Rosistilla ulvae: one gene and its partner. The protein of the gene in region 2 interacts with the protein of the main gene of each other region in a pairwise test. Links are inferred from orthologs where the notes say so. Each region holds a gene or a part of one and is shown on either strand. Other genes may lie near its edges. The genes, in order: def and EC9_RS03950.

Region 1 (11,191 bases), 3.0 Mb from region 2 along the record:
TCAAGCGTTGATGTCCCTCGGCGGTTGGTTCGATCGAGCAACTGATTCCGCCGCGTCGTGCGGATTCAACGCTTTGCATCGCCGTTACCAAGTCGTCGATCAACATCATCGGTTGACCACTGATCGCACCGACAACGGCCGCATCGTCGCGAACGATCCACGGTTCGGCGGGGCCAGCGATCACGATGTCGTTCTGCTCGGGGTAGGCGAAAACGTATTGCACGCGTTGTAGCCCGGCCAGGTAACGGATCTCTTCGGGCAGATCGTCTCCGGTTTCCAGCGCCGTGGCGATCGCCTGCTGCAAACCTTTCAGCGAGATCATCCGCATCGCTGCTGGCTTGGCGAGTTCTCCCGCTCCACCTTTAACACGAACGCGAACGGCTTGAAGCGACTGCTGTTGTTCCGCTGGGGTCGCCGCACGAACCACGCCTCCAGCATCGACCATCACACCACCCACGGAATTCTGACGAAGGCCGGTCTGTCCGGCGAACGATGGTGCTGCGATTAGGATCATGCTGGCTATGCAGATTGCATGTCGAACACGAACCTGCAAACCTTGTGGACATTTCATCAAACGAACTCCCAACGCTGACGCGTCGATACCAAGTGGGTAGAATCTCTCTTTAGACAAGCGGCGTAGACGCCGTTTCAATTGTAGGTCAAAAAGCTCCCCGCAGGGAACGATTGACTCGCGTTCGCCGTCTGCATGTAAAATAGTCACAAAACAGCCCTAACACAACATTTTTGCCCGCGGGTTATCTCTTGTCTGAGGCCATTCATTCTGAAGAAACCGCACCACCGGCCTATCTGGTAATTCGGGAGGGGAGCCGATGGACCGATGTGTTCAGTCTGGTGCCGGGCCGAAGGACGACGATCGGACGCTCTTCGGGCAGCCATATCGTGATCCGTCACGAACGGTGCAGCCGCCAGCATGCCGAGCTTTTTGCCGAGCAAGGGGATTGGATTGTCCGCGACAATGCCAGTCGCAACGGGACCCGTATCGAGGCGCAACCGGTTCATGGCGATCAAATCATTCGGGCGGGACAAACACTAGAAATCGCTGGCTGCCAGATGGTCTTTGTCCATGACATTGCCGATGCGTTTGAATGTGAATCACCAACGGTTGGCGGCGGCACGCCCGAAGGAAGTGGGGTGCTGGAGGAGCAGCAGACGGTCGAAGGGATCGACGCCGGAGAAATCACGCATCGCCAGCGGAAGAGTCCGTTCTTGGAACAACGGCTTCGCAAAACCAAGGCTTCCGAAAGTGCTGGGGCGGCGCAAAAGTTGTTCCAGTTCGCGTTTGAACTTTCACGTTGCGAGACGATCGACGCCGCGGCGGAATCGGCCCTCGATACTTTGATCCGGCACACCGGTGTCGCCACCGGCGCGGTGATGCGGTTGTCCGACGCGGCAAAACCCGAATCGAACGATCCCAACGATCTCGTCCTGATCGCGACGCGGCAACGGCTGCATCGCAGCTACCATCGCGTTCCCGATTTTGTCGCTGAAACGGTCCTTCGCGACGGCGAAGCGGTGTTGGCTCGCAATATCCGCGACGATGCGGCCCTTGCCAGTCCCGACAGTCGAGGGGAGATCAGCACCACCAGCACCGTTTGCGCACCGATCCGAATCGAAAAACAGTCGATCGGTCTACTGCATCTTTATTCCTCCGACGACGAACCCTCCCTGGAACCGGAGCATTTGGAGTTCGCATTGGCGGTCGCCGAAAATTTGGGACTTGCGTTTCAAAATCTCCTTCGCCAGGCCAAGCTGGCGACGCGGTTGGACCGCAGTCGCCAGAAAGTCGATCAGTTGCGGGAACAGTTGGAGAAACAAACGAAGATCGTCGGCGACAGTCCCGAGATCCGCGCGATCAGCGAAGCGATCCGTCGCGCGGCGCCGACATCGGCAACGGTTCTGATCCGTGGCGAAAGTGGCGTCGGTAAAGAACTTGTCGCACAATCACTGCACGATCAGAGCACGCGCAGCGAGGGACCGTTTTTGTGTTTGAACTGCGCGGCCCTCTCGCCATCGCTGTTGGAAAGCGAGTTGTTTGGTCACGAAAAAGGGGCCTTCACCGGTGCCACCGATCGCAAGTTGGGCAAGTTTGAAGCGGCCGATGGTGGCACGTTGATGCTGGATGAAATCGGTGAGATGAGTCCCGAGATCCAAGCGAAGTTCCTTCGCGTGCTGGAAGGGCACGCCTTTGAACGCGTCGGCGGCAACCGCTCGATTCGCGCCGACGTGCGGGTCGTTTCGGCAACCAATCGAGACCTCGAACTCGAGGTCCGCGAGGGGCGGTTCCGCGCCGATCTCTATTTTCGACTGCACGTATTGGAGATCGTGATCCCGCCGCTTCGCCAGCGTGGACGCGATATCCTGCGGTTGGCCAATCACTTCTTGAAGCTCTACTGCCGTCAGATGGGGCGTAAGATCGAAGGCTTTACCGCCGCCGCGGAAAAGCGATTGATGAAATACCCTTGGCCGGGGAACATCCGCGAACTGAAAAACGTGATCGAGCGAGCTGTCGTCTTGACGACGAAGACATCGATCGATGCCGATGATCTGGTTTTATCAAATGTTCATGTCGCCGGATCGTCGACCGACGTAGGCAACGACGAGGTCGGCTTCGAAGAACAATCTCTGTTGGACGTCGAACGCCATCATATTCTGCAAACCCTGCGGGCAACCGCTGGCAATAAGAGCAAAGCGGCTTCGATTTTAGGGATCGAGCGGTCGACGCTCGATCGAAAGTTGAAACGCTACGATCTTGGGCCGCGCGACTGGATCGAATAGGTCCGGCGGCGGGAGATCGATGCGAGACGAGCTTCTTATGCTTGCGGTACCAGATCACCGCTGTCGATCTGCAGTTCGCCTGTGTCGATTTCCAGTTCACCGCTGTCGATGTCAAATTCCATCGGAATCCGATCGTCTTGCTCTTGCAGATCGATCTCCGTTCCATCCTCCAAAATCAACGTCCGCAATTCCAGCCCGGCTGGCCCCGTGGCAACGACGACCTTGCCTGAACCGGCGGTCCCTTCGACGGAGAAGACGAGTTGCTGTGGCCCTCCCTGATCGGCGAGTTCCCCGGTGCTTTGAAAGTCGATTTCGGCCGATGTCACGTCTCCAAGATTCTGTTGGACGATCCGGTTTCCCTTGATCGTTTCGACCGAATCGCCATACGCCATCCAGGTCAACGCGACAGCTCCCAAACAACCACAGCAGATGATTCCCAGTCCGATCAGGACCACGGCGATAACGATCTTGATCGCTTTGTTTGACTTCGGTGGATTGGGAATGGGGGCGTCATCCGGCGAGTAGGTTGACATGGGTTTGCGTTCCTTCGTATTGATTTTGTGGTAGCGTCGCCGATGCGGTGCAGCTTGATCGGTGGCGCGTGCGGAGTGGTGCTGGCACCATTGCGAAGATTATGGGACATCGGTCGTCGCTGATCAATGCGACGACGATTTGAGTCCGCGAGGAACGAATCGGTTCGCAACGAAAAATGGCCCGGCCATCAGCCCTCGATTGGAATGTTGTGATCAAAATGTTTCCCTTCGCGAGGGACGATGGTAAGCTAGCCGACTGAACAAACACCTCCCCCCGAAATAGAGAACCCAATGAAACGAATCTTTGCATTGACCCTGAGTGTAGCGCTGATGAACGTTGGCCTGATGGCCGACGATGTCGATTTGAAAGATACCTACTTGGATCCCGCCACGGCGCCGATCGATTACCAAATCCAAGGGGAATACGAGGGGACAGCCGGTCCCGACTCGCTCAAGTTTGGCGTCCAAGTGATCGCTTTGGGGGACGGCAAGTTCCGCCTGATCAGCTACGGCGACGGACTGCCCAGCGCGGACGTCTCTCACAAAAACATCAAGACCGAGATCGATGGCGAGTTGCAAGGAGATGCGGCCGTATTTGCCAACGATCTGTTCAACGTGGAAATCTCCAACGGTGAACTGAAGGTCTCGACAGCGGCCGATGGAATCTTGCGCGGTACGCTCTCTAAGGTTCAACGCGAGAGCGACACGCTGGGGGCCAAGCCGCCCGCTGACGCATTGGTGTTGTTCGACGGATCCTCCGCTGGCGCCTTTGAAAACGGCAAGTTACAAGGCGATCTGCTGGCAGCGAATTGTTTCAGCAAGGAGAAATTCGGCGATCACACGCTGCATCTCGAGTTCCGCACGCCTTTTAAACCCAAGGCCCGTGGACAGGCTCGCGGTAACAGCGGCGTCTATATGCAGAGCCGTTATGAATTGCAGGTCCTCGATTCGTTTGGATTGGCGGGGAAGAACAACGAGTGCGGCGGCATCTACCAAATCGCCGAACCAAATGTCAACATGTGCTTTCCACCGTTGCAATGGCAGACCTACGACATCGATTTCACCGCTGCCCGCTACGATGACCAAGGGAACAAAACCAAGAACGCGCGTGCCACGATCCGTCACAACGGTGTCGTGATTCACGACGACCTGGAACTTCCTCACGGAACACCTGGCCGCCACCCCGAAGGGCCCGAGCCCGATGCCCTGTATCTGCAAGGTCACGGCAATCCCGTGGTCTATCGCAATATCTGGGTTGTGAAGAAATAGGCCGCTGTGCGAATCGACGTCGGGTGATAACTCGCGGGGCCAGCTTCGGTTGCCCGGCGAGTTGCGACGTTGATGTGGATTAGAGAATCGTTCCGGCGGGCAATTGGTTGCCGCGCATGAACTCATCCGCTGTCATCTCCCGCTTCCCGGCGGGGACCAACCGCAGGATCTCGACGCAGCCGTCCGCCGCCGCGATCAGTAGCCGACGAGCGTCGACGATCACTTGGCCCGGGGCGGCATCTTCTGGACGAGCGGTTTCGGTCGCAGCGATTTCGCGAATCACCAACCGTAGCGGTTGCTTCGCTCCGGTTTCGGCCAACGTAAACGCTTCGGGCCAGGGTTGCATCGCGCGGACATGGAAGTCGATCTCGCGAACCGTTTTTGTCCAATCGATCCGGCCGTCCGCTTTGGACAACCGTGGCGCCTTGGAAACCAAGGCTTTGGCCTGCGCCGCGCCGATCGGCGACTGGCCATCCCACGTTCGCAGGGTTTCGATCGCGTCGAGGGTCGATGCGACCCCCAGTTCGCTGAGCCGATGTTCCAATTCGCCCGCGGTCTCGGTCACCTGGATCGGCGTCGTTGCCGAAGCGATCACCGGCCCGCCGTCCAATCGCGGCGTCATGTGGATCACGGAGACCCCGGTCTCCGGATCACCGTTCCAGAGCGCCCATTGGACCGGTGCGGCTCCGCGATAGGCGGGCAGCAGCGAGCCGTGCAAATTGATGCCCCCCAGGGGAGCAGCTTCGAGCGCCGCGGAGCTTAAGATTTGGCCGTAATCGCAGACGACAAATAGATCCGCCTGTTGTGCCTGCAAGCGTTCGATCGCATCGTCGTCGTTGATGTTCGGCGGATCGTAAACCGATAGATCGTTTGCCGCGGCCCACTGTCGAACCGGACTTGGAGGTGCCGGTTTGCGGCTTTTGCTGATGATCTCCGGACGGGTGACGACCATCGCGATGGAATCGCCCGATTGGCGAATCGCTTCAAAGGCTGGTACAGCAAAGGGGCCGGTTCCCATCAAGACCATCGTCAACGGGCGATCAGGCATAACGCTGCTCCCACTCGTTGCGGCGTTGGATGATCGCTTCGTCGGTTTCGATCGACCCCGTCTGGCGTCCGCTGTCGCGAGCGATCTCGAATTCGGCCAATACCCCTTCGAGATCTCGCCGCGATTCATCGGTCATCCGATCGATGAACATCACGCCATCGAGATGGTCGTTTTCGTGCTGCAGGACGCGACCTAGGAAGTCATCGACGGTCCGTTCGATCGGATTGCCTTTGAGATCGAATGCGCTCAGCCGAATCTCTTTGGGGCGAGTTACATTTCCGAAGACGCCTGGCAGACTCAAGCACCCTTCCTCGGCTTGCCAAGATCCTTTGGGACGTTGGATGACCGGATTGATCAGAACCAATTCTTCGCCATCCCCCTTTTCGCCACTCGGATTGACGACAAACATTCGCAACGGGATGTCGACTTGGTTGGCGGCCAAGCCAACGCCTCGGGATGCGTACATCAGGTCGAACATTTCGTCCACCGCAGCCCGCAACGCCTTGTCCACTTTGCGGATCGGTTTGCTTTTGTAACGGAGCGTCGGATGGGGATAGGGAACAATTTCAAGTGGCATGGCAACTGGTGCGGGCAAAATGGCGGATCGGGCGGTAAGCCCCAATTATAGGATCAGTCCTGTTCGATCACAGGCGGCTTGCTCCAGTCGACAAAACGGCCGACCGGATGGGGCAGATACTTGCCATCGGCACGCTCTAGCATGAACGCATCCAGTCCCGCGTCGACCGCAACCTGCGGTCCCTCGGCCGGGCCCAGCACGTTCAGCGCGGTAGCCCAGCCATCGGCCAGCATGCAGCTGGATGCAACGACCGAGACCGACGCTAGGCTGTGAGTGACCGGGCGGCCGTTGCGAGGATCGATCGTGTGGGAGTAGCGTTTTCCGTCGATTTCGAAGAAGTTGCGGTAGTCGCCTGAGGTGGCGATCGCTTCATTCTCGATAGCGACCGGGAACAATAATATGGTCGTCAGTTCGTCGGGGCGTTCGACTCCCGCACGCCAAGGACGGCCGGGACCTTTGTCGCCGCAAGCGCGGATCTCACCCCCGATGTTCACGAACACGTTTTTGCATCCCAGGCCAACCAACAGGTCGAGGATGCGGTCGACGCCGTGTCCTTTTGCGATCGCCGATAGATCGACACGCAGCAGCGGTTTGTCTTTGCGAAGCGCTGGGGGATCGCTGCGAACGTGCAGCGATTGGTAGCCCGTCGATTGGGCGGCGGTGTCGATCGCTTCCTGGGACGGGAGTTCCTGTTTGTGATCGTGGGGGCCAAAGCTCCATAGGTTCACCAACGGACCGACGGTCACATCCAACGCGCCCCCCGATTTTTCAGAGATCTGCAGCGCGGCGGCGACGACCGACGCGGTCTCCGGCGAAACGTCGAACCATTCGAGGCTGGTCGAATCGTTGAACCGAGAGATCTCCGATGTGGAGATGTAGGTCGACATTTGATCGTTGACGCGGCGCAGTTCGCGATCGACCAACAGTTGCCAATCGGCGGCGAGATCGGCCGGAGGATCGGCGATTTTGACCTCGTACTGAGTCCCCATCGTCTTGCCCGCAACCTGCAAGATCTCGGCGGCGACCGGTTGCGATGGCTCTTGGGCGATGGGGCGTTCACATCCGACAAACAACAGCGCCGCTGCAAACAGCAGACGCAGGGAAACAATCGTATCGGAGCGTATCGTCATCAAACTACCGCTTTGTTCTATTTGGGTTTCCTGCCTCGATGCGTCCGCCGATCGGATTTGCGCCCTCGATCGACGGGGCGTCACCGTGAGGGGGACTAGGCTTTTTTGACGAATTCCGACTTCAGTTGCATCGCGCCGACGCCGTCGATTTTGCAATCGATGTCGTGATCGCCATCGACGATGCGAATGTTTTTGACCTTCGTGCCGACCTTGACGACCAACGACGTCCCTTTGACTTTCAGATCTTTGATCACGGTCACCGTGTCTCCCGATTGCAACGGGTTGCCGTTGGCATCGCGAATTCCCGGTTCCTGAGCCTCGTCGTCCGTTCCCGCGTTGGCTGTCCATTCGTGGGCGCACGATGGGCAGATCAGCAAAATGCCGTCTTCATAGGTGTATTCGGAATCGCACTGGGGACAGTTTGGTAGATCGCTCATCGTTGGGTATTGGGGCTTGTGGTAGGAACGTGTCGAGGGAACGTCGCGACCAGTTTAACCTTTGGTCTTCGAACGCAACACCGGCGGAGCCCCATCCGCAAGACAACACGAGGTGAGGAGACGGTGGAAGAGGGGGACGTAAGCGAGCCGTCGGCCTCATTAACTCGAAGCGATTAGATCCTCGACGACGTGTCCTTTGACATCGGTCAAACGCATGTCGCGGCCACCAAATCGGAAGGTCGATCGCGTGTGGTCGACTCCTAATAGATGCAGCATCGTGGCGTGAAGGTCATGTACCTCCATGCGGTTTTCGATCGCTTTATATCCAAATTCGTCGGTGGCTCCGTAGACGGTACCGGCTCGCACGCCGCCGCCAGCCATCCAGATCGTAAAGCCTTGCGGGTTGTGGTCGCGCCCGTTGCTCCCTTGGGCAAACGGAGTGCGTCCAAATTCCCCCGCCCAGACCACCAGCGTTTCATCCAACATGCCCCGCTGCCGTAGATCCTTCAACAGCGCAGCGATCGGTTGATCGACAGCGCGGGCGTTGTTTTCATGCCCCTCTTTTAATTTGCTGTGTTGATCCCAGCGGTCGGCACCAACGGACGGGCAGGTCAGTTCGATAAAGCGGACGCCTCGTTCGACCAGCCGCCGGGCAAGCAAGCACTGGGCGGCGTAGATCTTCGTCGGGCCGTACTTCGCATCGATGCCATACATCGATTGGATGGAGGCGGGTTCGTCGGCAAGCGACATCAATTCGGGAACCGCCATCTGCATTTGATAGGCGAGTTCATAATTCTGGATCGCTGACTCAAGACTATCGTGTTTGCCAAAATGTTCGACAGACATATCGTCCAAGCCGCGGACGAGGGCGAGCTTGCGGAGTTGGGCTTCAGCTGACTTCTCGGTCCGTTGGATATTGGCAACCGCGGAGCCCGACGGTTTGAAGACCGATCCTTGATAGCTGGCTGGCAGGAATCCGCTGCCAAAACAATCGAGCCCTCCCGGTGGAATCAATCCGCCGTTGATCACGATGAAACCGGGCAGGTTCTGGGATTCGCTGCCCAAACCATAATTCACCCACGCCCCCATGCTGGGACGCCCTTGCAAGCCACTGCCCGTATGCAAAAAGTAGTTTGCAAAGGTGTGTTCGGGAAACTCCGAGACCATCGACCGAACCACCGCGAGTTCATCGGCGCAGGTACCGACGTGCGGAAACAGTCCGCTTACCGGAAGCCCCGATTCACCGTAGTTCGTAAACTTCCAGGGACTATCAAGGACCTTCCCCGTGTTGTTGAACTGGGTCGGTTCGACTGCGAAGAACTCGCTCGGCTCCCTGCCATTAAACTTCGTCAACATCGGTTTGGGGTCGAAGGTGTCGACCTGCGATGGACCACCATCCATGTATAAGAAGATAATGTTCTTGGCGCGAGGTGGATGGTGCAGTCCATGCAACGCGTTCCCCAAAAGCGTTGGGCTGTTGGTGTCGACGGCTTCGCTGGTAAACGCGGGATCGGCCGTCAGTGCGGCCAGAGCGACCGCGCCGAAACCGCTGGCGGTACGTCGCAGCATTTCGCGACGCGATGTTGGATGCGGTTGATGTCGTTGGCATGGGAATCGAAAGGATGCGTTCATCGTAGGAAAATAAACTCCTTCGTGTTGATGATCGCGTGCGCCAGATCGGCCCAGCGGGAAATGTCGGTGAGCGTTTCGGCGGTTGTTGGCGAGCCGAGGAATTCCAGCGCTAATTGCAGTTCCCGTCCGGTCGGTTGGCGTGCGATCGCCGTTTGGTACATCCATCGGATCCGTTGTTCGGCGACGCTCGGATCGGCGGAGCTTGGAAAGCGTTCGATCGTCCGCTCGGCCCATCGCTGGGCTTGGGCGACGACCAACGGATCGTTCATCAGGATCAACGCTTGGGCGGGAACGTTGGAAACGTTGCGCCGTCCCATCGTGCTAAACGGGACGGGGGAATCGAAGGTGAGCATGAACGGCGACAGAAAGTTTCTGCGGACCGAAATGTAGATCGATCGCCGCCCCGCACCATCCAGCGGACCGTTGACGCCGGGGCGTCCACGGCCGTCCATGAATCCGGTTAAGTGAATCGGGATCGGTTCACCATACATTTGATCGTTCAAGCTTCCCGAAATGGTAAGCAGGGAATCGCGGATCGCTTCCCCTTCCAAGCGTTTGGGCCAGCGATGGTGCCACAGCAAATTTTTCGGGTCGGCGGCAACCGCCGCGGGATCGGCGAGAGCGGACATCTGATACGTTCTCGATAAAACGATATACCGGATCAGTTGTTTAATGCTGCGGCCGTCGGCTTGGAATCGTATGGCTAAATGATCCAACAGATCGGGATGTGTGGGCCGTTGTCCCAAGACGCCAAAGTCGTCGGTCGTGGGAACGATTCCTCGCCCCATCAAATGATGCCAGACGCGATTGACGATGACTCGCCAGGTGAGTGGATTGTTGGGATCGACGATCTGTTCAGCCAGTTCAAGTCGGCCACTCCCGCGGGCTATCGGAAGCGGTTGGTCTCCGGTGATCGCCGTCAGAAAGTGGCGAGGTTCAAGCTTGCCAGGGTTGCTGGAATTTCCCCGGATCAACACATGGTCGTCCTCTCCGGTGCCGTCGAGCATCGCCATGGCAGCGTGAGATTCGATTTGGATTTGCTGTTTCAGCGACGCCCGAGCATCGGCCCAACGCTGCACCAAATCGCGGACGGTCGAGGCGACGTCCGATTCGCCGGTCATGATCTCGTCGAGATGTTGTTGGCGTTCTGTTGCCGAAGCGACTTGCAATGCCTCGTTCGCTTCTGCCGCTTTCAGTTGCTCGGGGGAAGCGTTTTTCAAGACCATCGAAATTTCGAGCGTCGCGTCTTTGGCGGGCGTAAACTCCAAATGGACGCGGTGCCCAATGTAGCGCTGCAGGTTCAGATGGACCCAGTTCTGCTTCGCTGAAAACTCTTTGATCGTCTGGCCGTGCAGTGGTCCGGCGACCAAGCGATGCGAATCGACGCAAGCGACAACGTGCCCGCTGCCGTGGACGCGGCAGGCGATGTTGCCCTGCTGGACTTCGAACGTGGGAGTCCGCAATGTGCGGCCCGCACGTGGAATTTTGAGTAACGAGTTCCGATGGTGGATCCCTTTTTCGTGGATCGACCGAAGACCATCCCAAAATCGATCGCTGGCCGCGGCAGTTCGCCGGACCACGTGCAACTTTGGTTGGCCGTCGATAGAGGTGATTTGCAGTTCGCCTGCGTTTCGAGGTCGGTCACCAAAAACGAAGCCGTTCTGAATATAGTCCGCTGCGTCGATCGTGGCGTAGTCGACGACCAAACTGGCGTCGGGGGGCAGCGGGGCTCCTACCGGTGTCGGTGGGTAGCTTGGTTTGGACAGTGC
Region 2 (11,269 bases):
GAGATACTGATAGTCGGGCGACGCCTTGTATCCGTAACGTTTACCGATCGCGAGAAATCCCGTTGCGATCACGCGACTGGCGTATTCATCCGCCGGACCATGATGTGCGAGGATGTCGCCAGCGACCTGTTCGCGGATGAATTCATCAAACGGTTTGTCATGGTTAAAAGCATCGATTACCCAATCGCGATACTTGCCCGCCTCGCGGACTGGATAGTCGGCTCCATCCCCCGCGGTATCGGCATACCGAGCCACGTCGAGCCAGTGGCGTCCCCAACGCTCCCCATACGCCGGCGATTCAAGCAGTCGGTTTACAAGCGTATCGAACGCATCGGGAGATTCATCGCGCACGAAAGCGTCGATCTCGCTTGGTGTCGGTGGCAGTCCAGTTAGATCAAACGTCGCGCGGCGGATCAGGGTCCGGCGATCGGTGTCGGGCACGGGGGATAACCCGTTTTCTTTCATGCGAGCAAAGACAAACGCATCGATCTCAGTTCGCGACCAGTTGTCCGCCTTGTCTTGCGGTGGCTCGGGATTTGTCAGTGGCTGAAACGACCAGAACTTGCGAGCCGACTGCAGGTCCATTTTCACTGTCGCTTGCGAAACGGATTCACGTCGCGGATCAAACGCGCCCCGTTTTATCCACGCTTCGAGAACCGCGATCTCCTCCGCTGTCAGCTTTTTGGTGGGAGGCATTTCCAGATCGGGATCAGTGCATCGCACCGCCTGAATCAGCAGGCTGTCATCAGGCTGCCCCGCAACGATCGCTGCCCCGCGATCACCGCCTCGCATCCAGCCGTCGCGTGAATCGAGCCGCAGTCCGCCTTCCTCTTTTTTCGTCCCGTGGCACTCGATGCAATGCTGGACCAGCAGCGGCCGGACGTGTGTTTCGAAGAAGTCCTCGTCGCTCTCTGCGCGACTCACCGACGCGACGCCCAACAAGCAGGTCGTCAACGCAGCGATCCCCCATTGCCGCATGGCGAGACGCTGCCGAGCCTGCTCGATCACTTTGGTGAATGCACAGATCATGTTTGTTCTTCAGCAGTGTTTGGATCGCGAGTTCGATCGACTCGACACGCTGCCTGTGCCAAGCAGACCCGATTGCCTAGCACGCATCGACGGGCAACTAGCTTGCTTATGCAGAACCTGCCAGTTTGGATGCTCCCAAACAACCAGTGGGTAGGCAAATGGTACCCGTGCTGGATCGGTGTTTCAAGCAAATACGTTGGCGGGTGCCGATCGCCTGACTGAACTGCTCATCAAACGCTGCGCCACCAACGGCACGACGAATCGCGTCGCCGCGCGGCAGCGATGTCTTGCTAGTTGGCGTCAGTTCGCTGCAAAACGGGGCCGGGGAGGTTGTATCAACAAGCCATCGATGGAGCCTCAAGCTCGGCGGGAACTAAGGCTTCGCAATGCAATAGACCGCGTCTCCGGTGCGCAGAATTAACTGACCGTCGGCAATCGCGGGCGTGGTCATGCAAAGTTCGGTGCTGTCGAGTTCATTGGTCTGCAAGAGTTTGAATTCAGGGCCGGCGGCAATGGCCAGCGTTTTGCCAAACTCATTCAGACAGAAGATCTTTCCCTGATAAGCCCACGGCGATGATGTAAATGATCTGCCGCCGGGAATCCGTTTCTTTTCGTAGATCACTTCACCCGTGAGCGCATCATAAGAAGCCATCAGGCCCCGATCGTGCAGAACATACAACTGGTCGCCGTAGACGATGGTCGATGGGTTGTACGGCGCCGCCTTGGGCTGACACCACGCAATAAACTCATTGGACGTTGCCTCGCCACGAAGAGAAATATCGCCCGATGCGCCTGGACGAATCGCAAAGATGGGCCGCATGTCGTCATTGACGTAACCCGACGACACATACAGTAGCCCATGCGCCGCGTATGGCATCGCGATTGTGATACTCGAACATCCACTCAGCTCGTAAAGCAACTTGCCGTCCAAGTCATACGATCGAATCCGGCCGGTTCCAGGCGTGATGATCTCAGTCCGCAATTCGTTCCTCCAGATGAAAGGTGTGGACCAGTTGCTCTTTTCGTCGCGTTCGACTCGCCACACTTGCTCTCCCGTCTTTGCGTCGATCGCTGCCAAGTACGACGCATCTTCATTATCGCTTATCAGATACAGGCGTCCTTCGTGCAGCACGGGAGAAGCGGCGGTACCCCAATCGTAGCGAGTTTTGCACGGTGGCAGTTTCTTCTGCCAAACCAAATCACCGTCGACGCTCAGGCAGTACAGCCCAACATCGCCAAATAACACGTAGAGGTGTTCGCCATCACTGACTGGCGTTTCCGATGCGTAACTGTTCTTGATATGACGCGACGTTGCGGGTTTTCCCTGGTGAAGCGTTTTCTCCCATAATGGCTTTCCGGATTTCCGATCCAAACAGATCGCCTTCCATGCATGCGGCACGTCAGCTGGCTTCTCGCGATTACCGCCGAAGTAGAGCCCCGGTTTCGCATCCTCCGGCTTACCTGTGTTTCGAGTCACTGTGGTCAAAAACAGACGCTCACCAACCACGATTGGCGATGACCAACCGCGACCGGCAATCGGCGTTTTCCAAACGACATTTTCGCTTTCGCTCCATCGATCCGGTAGCTCCATCGCTTCGGAGACGCCTCGCGATTCGGGGCCACGAAACTGCGGCCAGTCCTCGGCCGACAGACGCGTGGAACCGCAAAGGATCAGAGCCGCCATCGAGAGGAAAAAAAGATCGAGCCTGGTTTGGCGGAACATAGAGTCATACCTTGGGTGGACTGAGAACGTGGTTGGGTGCGCCATGATATTCCAGCGGGTGCAGGGCTGCCAACTTGGGCTGTCCCCAAATCCTATTATTACAAGGTCACCAACGACCGGTACGCCCCTCTGCATGAACCTGGATAATAACGAGGCTTTATGGTGATCACCAAGTGCAAACAAATTCGACAACCGACGCTGCTGATTGTACTGGCGACAATCTGACAGCACCAACCGCGTGCGCAGCCGAAAGTTTTCATTCTTGCCGGGCAGTCGAACATGCAGGGGCATGCAAAGGTAAGCAGGTTCGACGCCATACGGCTGAACCCGGCGACAGCACCGCTACTGCAACAGTTGCGCAACCCGGACCGATCGCCGCGGGGCTGCGAAAAGGCCTGGATCATATCGATCGATCAATCGCCGGGAAGTCTATCACTGCCCGGCGGTATGCGTATCATCGAAAGCAGGCACTGCGTGCTGGAAATCCAAAGAAGGGGCGACACAAAACGATTGCGAATTGGAGCGGTAAGTAAGGGGGGCACCCAACGGATACTAGCCGTACGTCCACCGCGCGAATACAGACCCGATCGACGAGTTGTTTTCCAAGGTGGTTCCGTGAGCTTGCCCTTCGAACCTGTGTGGGCTGAACTTGTTGCGACATGTGTTTTCGAATCGATGCAGTGACGGCCTGTCGACTTCAATGCGTCTACGTTCGCGTTGCCAAGGGTTGGACGTCGTAGTCGACTCGCAGCAGGAACAGGGCGTGCGACGGGGCGGTGGGGCCGGCTTGGTTGCGGTCGCGGCCGGCGATCAGTTCCTCGATCCAGGCGGGCGGATGTTTGCCGCGGCCGACTTCCACAAGGCTGCCGACGATGTTCCGGACCATGTTGTAGAGGAACCCGTTTGCTTCGACTTCGACGATCAATTGCCCCTGCCCTGCCCTCCCCTGCCCTGTTGTCAGCGCCAGGTCGTGGATCGTGCGGACCGTCGTTTTTCGCTCGCTGCCGGTCGCTTGGAAGCAGGCGAAATCTTGGGTGCCGACGATCAAAGCGGCTGCTTGCCGCATCGCTTCGACGTCCAGTTGGACGTGGTGGTGCCAGAAGTAGCGGAAGTCGAAGGCATCGCGGACGCCACCGATCTGCATTTGATAACGGTAGCGTTTGCCGACAGCATCGCGCAAGGCGTGGAAGTCGACCGGCATCTCTTCGCAGCGATAGACGGTGATGTCGTCGGGGATCTTCGTGTTGATCGCGCGACCCAACGCGGCGTCGCTGGATCGCCAGGCGTCGGTGGTGAGACTTGCGACTTGAGCGATCGCGTGGACGCCCGAATCGGTCCGTCCGCTGCCGGTGATCGAGACGCGCTCACCGGTCAATTCGGCGAACGCGCGTTGCAGTTCGCCTTGGATTGTCGGCAGGTCCGCTTGGACCTGCCAGCCTGCGTAGCGGAAGCCATCGTAGCCGATGGTCAAACGAAAAGTTCTCAACACGTCAGGCCTGGCTTCCGCAAAATGATCAGGCGACCGAAGCCATCTTCTTGGCCAACAGTTCGGCGATCTGAACGGCGTTGGTCGCGGCTCCCTTGCGGAGATTGTCGCTGACGCACCAGAACGCGATCCCGTTGGGGCTGCTGAGGTCCTTGCGAACACGGCCGACAAAAACGTCGTCCTTGCCAGCGCTGTCGACAGGCATCGGGTATTGTCGTCCGGCCAGATCGTCGATCAAAGTCACGCCGTCGGCATTGGCGAACAGCTCGCGGGCTTGTTCGACGGTCAGCGGTTTTTCGGTCTCGACCAGGATCGATTCGCTGTGGCCGATCGCAACCGGAACGCGAACGCAGGTCGGGCAGACGTCGATCGAATCGTCGCCGAAGATCTTGCGGGTCTCGTAGACCATCTTCATCTCTTCGGAGGTGTAACCCTCGTGCTTTTCCGATCCGATCTGAGGGATCAGGTTAAAAGCGATCGGGTATTGGAACGTCTTGGCTGCGGGAGCGGAGCCGTCGAGAGAGCCGCGGGTCGAGTGCAGCAGTTCCGCTTCGCCCGCCAATCCAGCACCGCTGGTCGCTTGGTAGGTGCTGACGACGACGCGCTTGATGCGTGCCGCGTTGTGCAGCGGAGCCAAGGCGACGACCATCTGCGTGGTCGAGCAGTTGGGGCTAGCGATGATTCCTTGGTGGTTGTCGATCGCCGACGCGTTGACTTCGGGAATGATCAACGGCACCTTGGGGTCCATCCGCCAATATCCGCTCTCGTCGACCACGATCGCGCCACGCTCGACAGCCCACGGCGCGAACTCGGCCGATACTTCGTCGGGCGTGCTGGCGATCACGACGTCGACGCCGTCGAACGCGCTCGGTTCCATCAATTCAACGGTAATCTGTTGATCGCCAAATGTGACGACTTGGCCGGCCGATCGCGCCGATGCCAACAATCGCAAGCGTCCGTGTGGCAGCTTGCGTTGCAAAATTTGGTCTAGCACGATCCGACCCACGGCGCCGGTCGCGCCGACGACGGCCAAGGTATCAATCACTTTTGCGTCTCACTTTTTCCAGATTGTTGAGTTCTTAATCTATCGGTTCTCGGACGATCTATTCGCGAACCGCTTTGGCTGCTTCGGCCAAATCGGGGTCGGCCAGTCCCAGCACGCCGCGGCCTTCTTCGATACGAGACATCACGTCGAATTCGATGTCTTCGGAATCGATCTCCCAGAACTTGTTCATCGCTTCGTCGGACAGCGGTTTCCACGATCGGAACAAACGCATGCCGACGCCGCGCGATGGATCGCTGGTGAACCACCATGGGCTCAGCGGAATGTTCGGGTCATCCATTTTCCAATCTTCGTCGACGCTGTATAGACGGGAAGCACAGCGGACGTCTTCGGGCTCCATCTCCCAGCTGCCGCCGCGGACCACGCGTGGGTCGGCGGTTTCGATCGACTTGATCGCTTCGGACGCCTTCACGGTTTTGCCTTCAAAAACCTTGTAGCCGTCTTCCAGGTAGGCGTCGATCGTCCATTCGGCCACGTTGCCCAGCATGTCGTTGAGGCCAAAAGCGTTCGGCTTTTTCAGTCCAACCTTCGACGGGCCATCGGGAGAATTGTCGGCGTACCAAGCGTATTGGTCGATCTCGTCAGCCGATTCGCCCCAGCTGTAAGCGGTGGTGCTGCCGGCGCGAGCCGCCCATTCCCATTCCGCTTCGGTCGGAATGCGGTACTGGGTGTCGGTCATCTTCGACAGCCACTTGGTGAATTGCTTGGCTGCGAATTGGGTCATCGTGACAGCCGGCAGGTCGTCGTCGTCGCCAAATTCAAACGTGTAGCTGGGTTCGTACAGTTCGGTCGGCGTGGTGACCGCGTCGACTTTGTTTTCTGGAGTGACCTTCCGCATGTCGCGGAAAACAAACTCCTTGAATGTCTTGTACATTCCCATGAACTCTTTGTATTCCATCCAGCGGACCTCGGTCTTGCAGACCCACATCGGATCGACATTGACCATGATCTGCGGGCTTTCGTCCTCTTTGTGCCCTGCTTCGCTGGCTGGGCTGCCCATTTTGTAGCTCCCCGCAGGGACCGGGATCATTTCGAAGCTGATCTCGGTGCCGGGGATCGTCTCGGTGTAAGGGACCATAAAGCCCCCTTCGACTGCGACAAACGGCCCCTTGTCGGGCTGGGTTGTCGAGAAGCCTTTGATTTTTGCACTGTCATCGGCTGCGATGGCGACGCAGCTTGTCAACGCAAACAAGCACAGGGACAAAGATCGAGCGTACAGGTTCATATGTAAGTCGTTTCTGCGGGACGAAGATTCGTGAAGCACGGAGTTGCTTTGCATTGTAGTCAAAGGGGGGCAATTTGGCGATTGTTACCAGCTCAATTCCGGCTCCTCGCCACTCGCCGCGACCACAAAAAATGCGTGTTCTGCACAGAGTGACCGCTCGGCTACTTCTTTTCGCCGATGATGGTGTACCGTTCGGGTTGTCGGTCGGCGAATCGGTCGATCACATGTTTCCCGGGAGTCCGGACGATCTGCTTGTTCCGAGCGATCGAAAGGTCGATGTCCGCGGTCAGGATCAATTCTTTGTCGCTGTCGGTTTCGGCGACCATCACGCCGTCGGGACCCGCGATCGAACTCATCCCACAGAACTCGAACGTCCGCTCGGTCCCCACGCGATTGGCGGCGATGAAGTAGAGGTGGTTCTCCATGCTGCGAGCCGGGGGCACGATCTCGGCGGTCCGCCGCGCGGCGACGGGCCAGTTGGTCGACAGCGCGATCACGTCGGCGCCGTGCAGTCCCAGGACTCGCGCGGTCTCGGGGAACGAACTGTCGTAACAAATGGCCATTCCGACACGGATCTCTCCCGCCGATTGGATGCTGAACTCGCGATCGCCCGGATCGAGGAACCGATCGACGCCAACGCCCGGCAGGTGAATCTTGCGGTAACTGCCGACGACACCGCTGCGGTTGATCATGGCTTGCGAATTGAAAAGCTTATCGCCTTCGATTTCCAGGAATCCGATGATCACGTGCAGGTCGGAATCGCCACAGGCGGCGGCAAACGAATCGAACAGCGGGTCGTCGATCGACAGGCCCAGCGGCAAGGCTTCTTCGCGACTTTCGAAGCAGTAGCCGGTCAGTGCACACTCGGGGAAGACGGCCAGATCGACTCCATCGGCTTTGACCGTCGCGATCTTGGCGAGGATCTGTTGGGCGTTGTGGTCGATGTCGGCAAACGCGACATCCATCTGAACCGCTGCGACGCGTTTTGTTTGTTGGTTCATCGTAAGTTGGACCTGTTTGAAAGTTTGGTGACCCGCCCGATTCGGGCCGGCGGGCCCCGCTTCTAGCCTCGCCCAAGGGGGCGTGTTAATATACAGGAGATTCAAATGAATTCCCGCCCCAACTGGGATTTCTCCATCCCTCGAACACTCTTGAAGGTCGATTCCCGATGGCTCTAATGCTCCAAATTTCGCAACATCGTGCGCTTGTCGCTTCGCTGGTTTTGTCCGCCCTGCTGCTGGGCTGTAAGAAGAGCGACAGCACCGGCGATGGCGGTGCCACCGGTGGACGTCAGTTCTTGAGCATGGGTACCGCTCCGGTCGGCGGTGCCTTTCCCGTCGTCGGCGGCGCGATCGCTGAGGTCTTAAACGAACACAAGGGGACCGTCGATTGGAAGGTCCAAGCCAAAGGGACCAAGGGCTCGCAAGAAAACATCCGCCGTCTGCAGCAAGAGGAATTGGAGCTAGCGCTTTCCAACGCTGCGATTTCCTATTTCGCCGCGCGTGGCGAAGCGGGCTGGGACAAGGTCTACGACATTCGTGCGATCGCGACGCTGGCACCCAACGTGGCTCTGTTCATCGCGCGAGCCGATTCGGGGATCCAATCGATCGCCGATCTCAAAGGCAAACGCGTGATCACCGGGCCTGCCGGTGCCGGATTCCAACAGTTTGTCGAACCGATCCTGGCCGAACATGGTGTCGCTTGGGATGAGATCACTTCGCTGAATGCGACGCAAAGTGGAGCTGTCGATCAATTGGGCGACGGCGCCGCCGACGCTGCTTTCTTGGGCGGAGCGGTTCCAACCGGATCGATCACTCAAGCTGCCAGCACGTTCGACGTGACTTACATTCCGTTCGACGAATCGGTTCGTCAAAAGCTGATCGAGAAGTACGCTTTCTTCCACCCCGCGACGATTCCCGGCGGGACCTACAAAGGACTCGACGACGATTTCTTGGGACTGAACGTCGGTTCGATGCACTTGATCACCGCGGCATCGCAGAGCGACGAATTGATCTATGAAGTCACCAAATCGATCTGGGAAAACCGTGCGGAGATCGCAGGAAAACACCCTGCGGGCAAAGCGATCAACGAGAAGAACGTCGCTCGTAACACCGGGATCGAATATCACCCCGGTGCCATCAAGTTCTACGAAGAGGTAGGCGTGTTGGAAGCGGCGGAGAAGCCAGCCGCTGAAGAAGCGCCCGCAGCAGACGCGCCAGCCGAAGCCGCCGCAGCGGCTGAGTAATCGGCGAGGTCAGATGTTCTCGTAGTGGATCTTGTTAAAAGATCCTTCGAGGACTTTCAATTATCCCGCAGGGATCGAAGCAATTAGCCGTAGGTAAGCGTAACGCCACCTGCGGTTTTTGCGTTATTCATGTCGTTGACCGCCGAAGGTGGTCACAAAATCTGATGCGGGCGTGCTGCGAGCCCCTTCAGGGGGGGATTGATTGAAATTTCTCGTTTACCGGTGGTGTTCGCGTTCGCTCCACCACCGGCTAATTGCTGCAACGCTTACGGCGAGGTCGACACTTCTGACGCGGATCGATTGCACGATTCAATAACCGCTTGTGCGAAAGGATCTTTTGACAAGATCCTCTACGGGCTGGCGGTACTTGGGCGGCCGAAGACGAATCGGTTGTAGAAAAGGAACTTCGCTGCAAAGCCTGCGATCAAGACCGTTGCGGTGGCGATCAGGTAGTGGATTTCCAGGAGGCTGTGCAGTCCTAAAAACGCCGCGTATTCGAGTCCGCGAAAGCAGATCGTGGCGGTCAGGAAGGAAGCGAGTTGCGTGGCGATCGGCTGGCCGCTGGCTTGGAAAACGAACCAGCGACAGCAGGCGAAGTTGACGAACAAAATGATCACCAACGCGGCGGCAAACGCAAGTTCGGCGGGCCATGCCGCGTATTGAGTCAGTCCATGAGTGATCGCGAGGTTGCCGACGAAGCTGACGCCGCTGATCAGCATAAAACGGATCGCGCGGCCTACCGGGGCTGCTTGGTCGCTTCGCCGCTTCATGCCGAAGGAGTCTGTGAATTCGGAAGCGTCGATTGAGCGTCGCACGGCTTTTGACCGGCCACGATCACATTCCAGGTGAGAGGTGTTAACAGACGTCCGGCGACCGCTTCGATACCGCGATCCAGGCCGCAGGCGATCCGCGACGCGGGAGCGGTCAGCCACGATGGCTTCATTGGGACTTCGGCAAACGGTGTCGACATCAGGCCTTGAGACCGCAGGCGAAGTGATGTCAGCCCGGCGGAGGCGAAACAGCTCTCCATCTCTTGGCCTGTCAGTTCCAGTTGCTCGTCGGAGTAGCTGGCGTCGCACTGTTTTCGCAACCGGCGAGCGAGTCCGACGATCGGGTTGCTCGGTTGCGGTTCGTTGACGACCAACCATCCACCAGGTGCCAGCAGCGACACGAGGTTCTGGACGACTTCGTCCATCTGATCCATGTGATGCAGGACACCGATCATGAAGATGATGTCAAACGGTTCGTCGGTCTTCAGATCGCGAGCGTTTGTTGTGGCGAAGGTCGCTCGATCGGTTTGGCGTTCGCTGCGGGCCAGGTCGATCAGCATCTCGGAGTAATCGATACCCAGGTAGCAGGCGTAGTCGGCGGGTAGGTAATCGACCGAATATCCGGCACCGCAGCCGACTTCCAGGATGCGTTTGCCTTGCAGTGAGGACTGCGGAAGAGCTCGCATGGTCTGCAGCAGTCGTAGGCGGCGGGCGGGGCGAACCGAGGGGGAGCGATCTTTAGCCGCGTATTTTTCTGCAATCGTGTCGAACAGCTCGCGGTCGCGCGATTCCAGGCTCGTCTCGCTTTCCCGCGAACGATCGCTTTCCGCAGCTGTGGCTGGAACGATTGGCAACGGGTTGGCAAAGGTATCGTTGTTGGTGATCGTTGACATGTCGTGGGCTTTGTCGTTTTGTCGTTTGATGTTGGACGCGTCGATTGCCGTTCTTGGTTCAGTCGACGCGTTTCGCGACCAGGACAGCCGACTGGCCGATCGGCGGTCCAACGATCCGATCGATGCGTTGCATCCAAGGCATCGCCTTGCGAATCATTGTCAATTGCCAGGGACTGAAGGTCCGCGAGAGGTTCGACTGACGCTTTTGCACGCGACTCTTGAACCAGTAGGGAAGGACGCCGAAGCTGTTCATCCAGCGGACGCTCAACGGTTCCCAGCCGGCTTGTTTCGCTTTGTCGCGAAGTTCCTGCAGGGCGTAGCGGCGGAAGTGTCCCGACGCGGTGTCGACGCTTCCATAAAGCCACTTCACGGCGGGGACTTTGATCAACAGGTGCGCTTCGGGCTGGGCGATACCGTGGAATCGGCGAAGCAGTTGCACGTCGTCTTCGATGTGTTCGAGAACATCCAGGCAGACGATTGTGTCGATTTTACGATCGGTGATCGATGTGAAGTCGGAATCGAGGTCCAGCTGGATCGGTTCGACCGACGGTTTGTCGGCAAAACGGCGGCGCAATTCCTGGACGTTTTGCGGACTCAGGTCGGCGGCCAGCACGTATTGGGCCTGTTCGGCGAGCAGCGCGGTGCCATTGCCGATCCCGCAGCCGGCGTCCAAGACGCGGTTGCCGATCCATGGACGCAGCAGGTCGATCGACCAAGCGTAATAGGCGTCGAGGGTCTTCATCCGCTGCAACGCTTCGAGGTGTTCGCCTTCGAGCGGCAGCTTCGATTCGATCGTCGCGACATCAATTTCGTGAACTGCCGACATGGCAACGGT

The links.
Region 1: the proteins of EC9_RS03950 (region 2) and def interact in binary tests that used the Escherichia coli proteins (3 or more experiments, as listed by UniProt). The link is inferred for Rosistilla ulvae from one-to-one orthologs.

What each region holds. Positions count from the first base shown.
Region 1 is NZ_CP036261.1:4,066,382-4,077,572, reverse strand. What follows is about bases 4,432-7,314. They hold def (peptide deformylase), read right to left. Parts: upstream 6,224-7,314; coding sequence 5,639-6,223; downstream 4,432-5,638. Other genes in these bases: EC9_RS14340 (FAD:protein FMN transferase), read right to left, coding at 6,277-7,314; fmt (methionyl-tRNA formyltransferase), read right to left, coding at 4,678-5,646; EC9_RS14355 (3-keto-disaccharide hydrolase), read left to right, coding at 4,432-4,598. Outside these bases: EC9_RS14370 (DUF1598 domain-containing protein), read right to left, coding at 1-514; EC9_RS14365 (sigma 54-interacting transcriptional regulator), read left to right, coding at 841-2,796; EC9_RS14360 (Coa1/Tim21 domain-containing protein), read right to left, coding at 2,832-3,329; more of EC9_RS14355, read left to right, coding at 3,621-4,431; more of EC9_RS14340, read right to left, coding at 7,315-7,353; EC9_RS14335 (zinc ribbon domain-containing protein YjdM), read right to left, coding at 7,449-7,790; EC9_RS14330 (DUF1501 domain-containing protein), read right to left, coding at 7,950-9,359; EC9_RS14325 (PSD1 and planctomycete cytochrome C domain-containing protein), read right to left, coding at 9,419-11,191. UniProt on the Escherichia coli protein: Removes the formyl group from the N-terminal Met of newly synthesized proteins. Requires at least a dipeptide for an efficient rate of reaction. N-terminal L-methionine is a prerequisite for activity but the enzyme has broad specificity at other positions.
Region 2 is NZ_CP036261.1:1,080,582-1,091,850, forward strand. Bases 3,276-6,236 are described here. They hold EC9_RS03950 (aspartate-semialdehyde dehydrogenase), read right to left. Parts: upstream 5,284-6,236; coding sequence 4,267-5,283; downstream 3,276-4,266. Other genes in these bases: truA (tRNA pseudouridine(38-40) synthase TruA), read right to left, coding at 3,459-4,238; EC9_RS03955 (formylglycine-generating enzyme family protein), read right to left, coding at 5,342-6,236. In the rest of the region: EC9_RS03935 (PSD1 and planctomycete cytochrome C domain-containing protein), read right to left, coding at 1-1,029; EC9_RS03940 (outer membrane protein assembly factor BamB family protein), read right to left, coding at 1,403-2,944; more of EC9_RS03955, read right to left, coding at 6,237-6,505; EC9_RS03960 (carbon-nitrogen hydrolase family protein), read right to left, coding at 6,688-7,527; EC9_RS03965 (TAXI family TRAP transporter solute-binding subunit), read left to right, coding at 7,695-8,771; EC9_RS03970 (GtrA family protein), read right to left, coding at 9,122-9,541; EC9_RS03975 (class I SAM-dependent methyltransferase), read right to left, coding at 9,538-10,434; EC9_RS03980 (class I SAM-dependent methyltransferase), read right to left, coding at 10,493-11,260.